Regions from separate parts of the Gordonia iterans genome, predicted to be linked through region 1. Evidence: predicted binding sites of a transcription regulator. Region 1 holds the regulator's gene; the other holds the start of a gene.
What was found. Region 1 encodes LexA, which represses DNA repair genes until DNA is damaged. Its sites were predicted from a motif close to CGAACANNTGTTCG; they were not measured.
Positions count from the first base shown of each region.

Region 2: a site for LexA is predicted at 1,842-1,855, ahead of C6V83_RS05775 (HNH endonuclease signature motif containing protein). Genes of this name have one in related genera too.

Region 1 is NZ_CP027433.1:2,094,163-2,097,377, forward strand. It holds gene C6V83_RS09605 (putative PEP-binding protein) at 1-1,104, shown strand, start outside; gene lexA (transcriptional repressor LexA) at 1,120-1,818, opposite strand; gene C6V83_RS18720 (LysM peptidoglycan-binding domain-containing protein) at 1,983-2,657, shown strand; gene nrdR (transcriptional regulator NrdR) at 2,713-3,171, shown strand; gene hrpA (ATP-dependent RNA helicase HrpA) at 3,185-3,215, opposite strand, start outside.
Region 2 is NZ_CP027433.1:1,242,233-1,245,447, reverse strand. It holds gene C6V83_RS05790 (ABC transporter substrate-binding protein) at 1-111, shown strand, start outside; gene C6V83_RS05785 (alpha/beta hydrolase family protein) at 113-1,081, shown strand; gene C6V83_RS18680 (hypothetical protein) at 1,262-1,735, opposite strand; gene C6V83_RS05775 (HNH endonuclease signature motif containing protein) at 1,873-3,215, shown strand, end outside.

The DNA of each region.
Region 1 (3,215 bases):
CATACGGCGATCATCGCGCGTCAACTCGGTATCCCGTGTGTCGTGGCGATCGCCGAACTCGACCGGATTCCGACCGGGGGCACGGCTTTCGTCGACGGTGAGCGTGGCGTCGTCGGTCTCGACCCGGACGTCGAGGAGGTCGCCGCAGCGGTGGCGAAGGCGCGAGAGGCGGCCGCGGCCGCCTCGGCGTGGAAGGGGCCGGGGCAGACGTCCGACGGTCACCGCGTGCTGATCCTCGCCAACGTCGCCGACGGACCCTCCGCCCGGGCCGCCGCCGAACCGGGGGTCTTGGAGGGTGTGGGCCTGTTCCGAACCGAGCTCGCGTTTCTCGATCGCGGGGACGAGCCGAGCGTCGACGAACAGACTGCTCTCTACCGAGCGGTGATCGACGCGTTCGACGGTGACAAAGTGGTGATCCGGACGCTCGACGCCGGGTCGGACAAGCCGCTTAAGTTCGTGAACCATCCGGATGAGGCCAATCCGGCGATGGGGGTGCGCGGCAACCGCATCGCCACGCCGCACCCGGAGATCCGCATCCATCAGCTCGACGCGATCGCCGCGGCCGCAGCGGCTGCGACGGCTGCACCCTGGGTGATGGCGCCGATGATCGCCACCGTCGCCGAAGCCCGCGAGTTCGCAGCACTGGTCCGCGAGCGAGGGCTGGTCCCGGGAGTCATGGTGGAGGTCCCCTCGGCGGCGGTGCAGGCCGATCAGATCCTGGCCGAGGTCGACTTCGTGTCGGTCGGCACCAACGATCTGACGCAGTACACGATGGCCGCAGACAGGATGTCGCCGGAGCTGGCCGCGCTCACCGATCCCTGGCAGCCGGCTGTGCTGGCCCTCATCGAGCGCGTCGGAGCAGCGGGGACAGCGCAAGACAAGCCAGTGGGCGTCTGCGGTGAAGCGGCGGCCGATCCGCTGCTGGCGTGCGTTCTGGTCGGCCTGGGGGTCACATCGCTCTCTTCGGCTCCGGCGGCGGCGCCCGCCGTCGGACTCAAGCTCGGATCGGTGACGCTCGATCAGTGTCGGGCCGCGGCGAGGGCGGCGGTCGCCGCCGACAGCGCCGCGGGGGCGCGCGACGCCGCTCGCGCCGTCCTCGGTTGACGGTTCCGAACTCGCTCAGACGCGGCGCAGTACGCTCACGACCTTGCCGAGGACCGCGGCGTCGTCGCCGGGGATGGGCTCGAAGTGTTCGTTGTGCGGCATCAGCCAGACGTGACCGTCGACCCGCTTGAAGGTCTTGACCGTGGCCTCGCCGTCGATCATGGCGGCGACGATGTCGCCGTTCTCGGCGACGTTCTGCTGGCGGACCACCACCCAGTCGCCGTCGCAGATGGCTGCGTCGATCATCGACTCGCCGACCACTCGCAGCAGGAAGAGCGAGCCCTCGCCGACCAGTTCCCGGGGCAGCGGGAAGACGTCTTCGACCGCCTCTTCGGCCAGGATCGGACCGCCGGCGGCGATCCGGCCGAGCACGGGGACATAGGCGGCCGAGGGGCGATCGGGCTCGGCCGTGGCATCGGCGCCCGGAGGCGGGGTGCGCTGATCGTCGCGCACGTTCACCGCACGGGGCCGGTGCGGGTCACGCTTGAGCAGCCCCCGCCGCTCGAGGGTGCGCAGCTGGTGCGCCACGGACGAGGTTGAGGTGAGGCCGACGGCCTCACCGATCTCCCGAATGCTCGGCGGGTAGCCGCGTTCCCGCACGGACGAACGGATGTACTCGAGGACTTCGCGCTGCCGCTGGGTCAGCGAGGCCTCCAGGGTCGCGGTCGACAGGTGTGGGTCGACCTTCGACAGGCTCTTGGGTCCGTCGGTCATCGCCGGTCCTTTCCTCGTGCTTGATTCTCGTACGGTCGGTTCACAATTTAGTCGAGTAGGTCACAGAACTCAAACATTTGTTCGACGTGTCGCGACTTTTGTCGGACCCGTGGTGTTAACTGTCGAACAAGAGTTCTTCGAACACACGAACGATGGGAGTTTCGATGACCGAGTCGCTGAAGACCCGCGCGGACCGCACCGGCCAGGAGCGCGCAGCGCACTGCGACGCGAGCCCGATGACCTGCGATGTTCCGGTGGTGCTGAGCCGTTCCACCGAGTCCTGGGGCACTGAATCCGCGGGCTGCCTGACCACCGGTCGCAGTCCCCAGACGCACCGGCGCGCCGTGCGGCTGAGCGCGAACACTCCGATTCGGACGAGCGGTACAGGACACCCGGGCGGTGCCCACGACGTTTCCGGCAGCCGTTCGAACACCGGCCGTTCGACCACCGGGAGTCCGAAGAGCGGTCGTTCGAACAGCCGCCGCTCGGAGCGGTCGCGCCGCGCGCGTCACCGCGGCCTCGTCGAGCACAGCGCGGTCGCCCCGGCGATCGCGCGTCGCCGGCGCTGGGCCGCCGGCTTGCTTCTGGGGGTCGGCTGTGCGGTCGTCGTGGCAGTGCTCGGCGTGGTCGGCGAGGACTACTCGGACGCGGCGACCGGTGCACCCGCTGCGACCGAGGTGGTGCACGTGCGCAGCGGCGAGTCGCTGGCGGCACTTGCTGCGCGCATCGCCCCCGAGGAGCCGACCGCAGCGGTGATCGCCACCGTGCGCGAGCTGAACGATCTTCAGACCGCCGGGCTGCGCCCCGGGCAGGCTCTGCTGGTGCCTGCCTACCGCTAAGGGTGAGACGGTGAGCGGCCGAGTACTGCGGTGGACGGGCAGGTACCCTGAGTGCATGCGATGCCCGTTCTGCAAGAACGACGACACCCGAGTGGTTGATTCGCGCGCGTCGGACGACGGTATGGCGATCCGCAGGCGACGGTCCTGCAGCGAATGCGGGCGCCGTTTCACGACCGTCGAGTCGGCGGTACTCGCCGTGGTCAAACGCAACGGGGTCACCGAACCCTTCTCTCGTGAGAAGGTGATGAAGGGCGTGCGCCGGGCGTGCCAGGGTCGGCATGTCGACGAAGACAAGCTCGCCAAGCTCGCTGAGGCCGTCGAGGACACCGTGCGCTCCTCGGGTTCGGCGGAGGTCCCGAGCAACGAGGTGGGCCTGGCCATCCTGGGGCCGTTGCGTGAACTCGACGAGGTCGCGTATCTGCGTTTCGCATCGGTGTACCGGTCGTTCGAGTCGGCCGAAGACTTCCAGCGCGAGATCGACGAGCTGCGCAAGGACCGTGACCCCGTCGCCTGAATCGTGGAGAGCGTCAGGTGAACGCGTCGAGCGCCTTCACCACG
Region 2 (3,215 bases), 850 kb from region 1:
AAGGCCGTGCAGCAGTTGATCGACGACGGCGAACTCCGCAAGATCGCTGAGAAGTGGGGCTTGGAGGCAGGACTCATCGAAACGTCACTGCTCAACGGAGCTCTGATCTGAGATGGCGGCCGTGCGCAGACTCCTCGTCGTTCTCATCGCCGCGCTGACCGGTCTCGCGCTCATCGCGGGCTGTTCGGAGACCGTCGACGGTCAGGCGGCCCCGGAACCCATCCCGGCCAGTGAGGCGCCGGAGCAGTTCGCCGAGGTGATCGCGTCGTCGAACGTCGACGCGAAGAGGTACGTGTATCCGGTCGCCGACGGCGAGAGCGACCACTCACAGAACTGGGTCGACCTGTTCATGCCGAAAGAGACCGGCGACGACGGCTCGGTCCCGCTGGTGATCCTGATCCACGGCGGTTCGTGGCGGTCGGAGATCGGTGCTGACGTGTTCGTGACCTTCGCGCAGCGGCTCGCTCAGCGCGGGCTGGCCGTCTACAACATCGAGTACCGGCGGCTGGGTTCGGGCGGCGGGTATCCGCAGACGTTCTCCGATGTGGCCGCGGCGGTCGACTTCGTTCCGGAGGTCGCACGCGCGAATCCGGCGATCAATACCGCAGATGCTGTGGTCGTGGGACATTCCGCCGGCGGCCAGCTCGCGATGTGGGCCGGAACCAGACACAAGCTGAACGACGACGAGGTGGGCGCCAAACCCAAGTACCGGCCGACCGCGGTCGTCTCCCTCGCCGGCCCGCTCGACATGCGGACCGCCGTGCGGATGGGCGACGACCGCATCGTCGCCGCTCTCGGCGGCACGCCCGACGAGGTACCGGAGAGGTACGAGTCCGTGGATCCGATCCAGAACATCGATCCGGCGATCCCGATCACCGCGATGGCCGGCGACAAGGACCACGTGGTGCCCGCGGTGGTCTCCAGGAACTACGTCGACGCGGTGAACAAGGACGGCGGCGACGGCACGTTCATCCTGCTCCCGGACACCGACCACGGCTCCATCGTGAATCCCTCCGCCCCGACGTTCTCCCGCGTCCTGGAGACGATCAGTCGAGCCGCGCACAACCACGCCGATCGTTGAGCACCCCCTTCGCTCATTGAGCACCTCCCCTCTTTCGATCGTTGAGAACCCCCTTCGCTCGTTGAGCACCCCCTTCGCTCGTTGAGCACCCCCTTCGCTCGTTGAGCACCTCCGAGCCCGCAAGGGCGAGGAGGTTGTCGAAACGCTCGGCTGGCACGACAGGACTCTGGCGTGACAGGACTACGGACCGGCGGACCAGGTCGAGTTCGGTCCGCCGCACATGATCACCTTGCCCTCAGGATCGACCGCGACCTGATCGTCCGGATGGTTGCACGGGTCGCCGATGTTGTGGACTTCGCCGGAGTTGGGTGCATGCTGCACCCAGCGATATCCCCCGGCTCCCCCGTAGATGCACACGAGACTCTGACCACTGGCGGAGGTCCCGAAACTTCGGGCCTCGGATTCCCAGCACTGACCTCCTTGGACCACCAAGGAACCCGACGGCTGCACCTGGGACGGAGGAGGTGCATGGATCGACGTCGTGGTCGACGGTTGGACCACCACGGATTCGGTGACTGTGACCGGCGGCTCCGCGCGTTCCTCCGAGTTGCTCGAGCTCACGATCAACGTCACGAACACCGCGATCCCGATCGCGAGCAGCGCGGCGACCACACCCAGCACCACACCGATGCCACTCTGTCTACCGTTCGCCATGTCGCCTCCTCAGTCGATACCGCCGCAGGTCGCCTCGATGTGGAACACCGTAGCCGCACGTACCGACAGGGTCGGATCTGTCGTAGGGCAGAGCTAGCCTTCTTATAGAACATCAGTTCGATAAGGAGTAATCCACCATGCACAACGACCTCTTCGATCGGATCCCTGCCGCAGAGTTGAACGACGACGAGCTCGCCGAACGCGTCGTCGGCTACGCATCTCAGATCGCTGCGCTGACCGCCCGCATGCTCGACTACCTCGCCGAGTTCGACGAACGTGAAGCTTGGATGCACGACGGCATCGTCTCCTGCGCTCACTGGCTGGTGTGGCGCGCCGGGATCAGCCTGCGCACCGCGCAAGAGCACGTCCGGATCGCACGATCTCTGCGGGACCTCCCCCTGATCCACGACGAGTTCGGTCTGGGCCGGCTGTCGTATTCGAAAGTGCGCGCGATAACCCGCGTCGCCACTCCCGAGCGCGAACCGGAACTCGTCGCCTTCGCTCAGTCCGCCAGCGCCGCGCAGGTCGAGAAGCTCTGCCGGGGAATCCGGGACGTCGATGAGGCCCTCGACGACGCCGACGATCCCGACGAGGAACCGCCCGCACCCGAATCCTGGGGCCAATGGACGTGGAACCACAACGGAACGCTGTCCCTGTCCATCACTCTCAACGCCGTGGACGGCGCCCATGTGCTCGCGGCACTAGTCCGAGCGGAGTACGAACGTACCCGCGGCCTGGACGACCCCGACCTTCCTGTGCCGCCCGAGCCCCCTTCGCATCCCGGCCAGACCTCCCCGGACGAGCACCCCTCGCCGGTCGAGCACCCCTCGCTGGTCGAGCACCCCTCGCTGGTCGAGCGAAGTCGAGACCCGGGGCGGGCGACCGATCTGTGGCGCAACATCCCCGGCAACATCGCCCCGGCGCTCATCGCCATGGCCGACACGATGTCGAGCGCCATCGACATGCCCGAGGTCGCGGCAGGTGCCGAGATCCTCATCCACGAAGTCGACGAGACCGCCACCGTCGACGAGGGCCCGGAACTGCGTTCCGCGGAACGCGAAGAAGTCGAATGCGGCGCGTCGATCCGGTCGATCGGCCACGACCGGGGCGACAACGTCACCGTCGGCGGGCGCCGGTTGGGTCCAGTGCTGTGGTGGGGTCGCAAGCGGCGGGTCCCCAACGCGGCGCTGGTCCGCACGATCCTCATGCGTGACCGCACGTGCCAGGCTCCCGGCTGCGGTCGTTCCCGCCACCTTCACATTCACCATGTCAAGGCATGGTCTTCCGGCGGTACCACCGACCCGGACAACTTGATCCTGCTCTGCAGCGCACACCATCGGGCACTCCACCACGGAGCATTCTCGATCGAGGCGCTCGGCGATCAGCGCTTCGCGTTCCGCGGAACGCAGGGCGGGCTTCTGATCACCGCGCCCCTCCACGCTGCGCCGCGCAACTGGAAGGCTGACACCCTGGTCGAGTC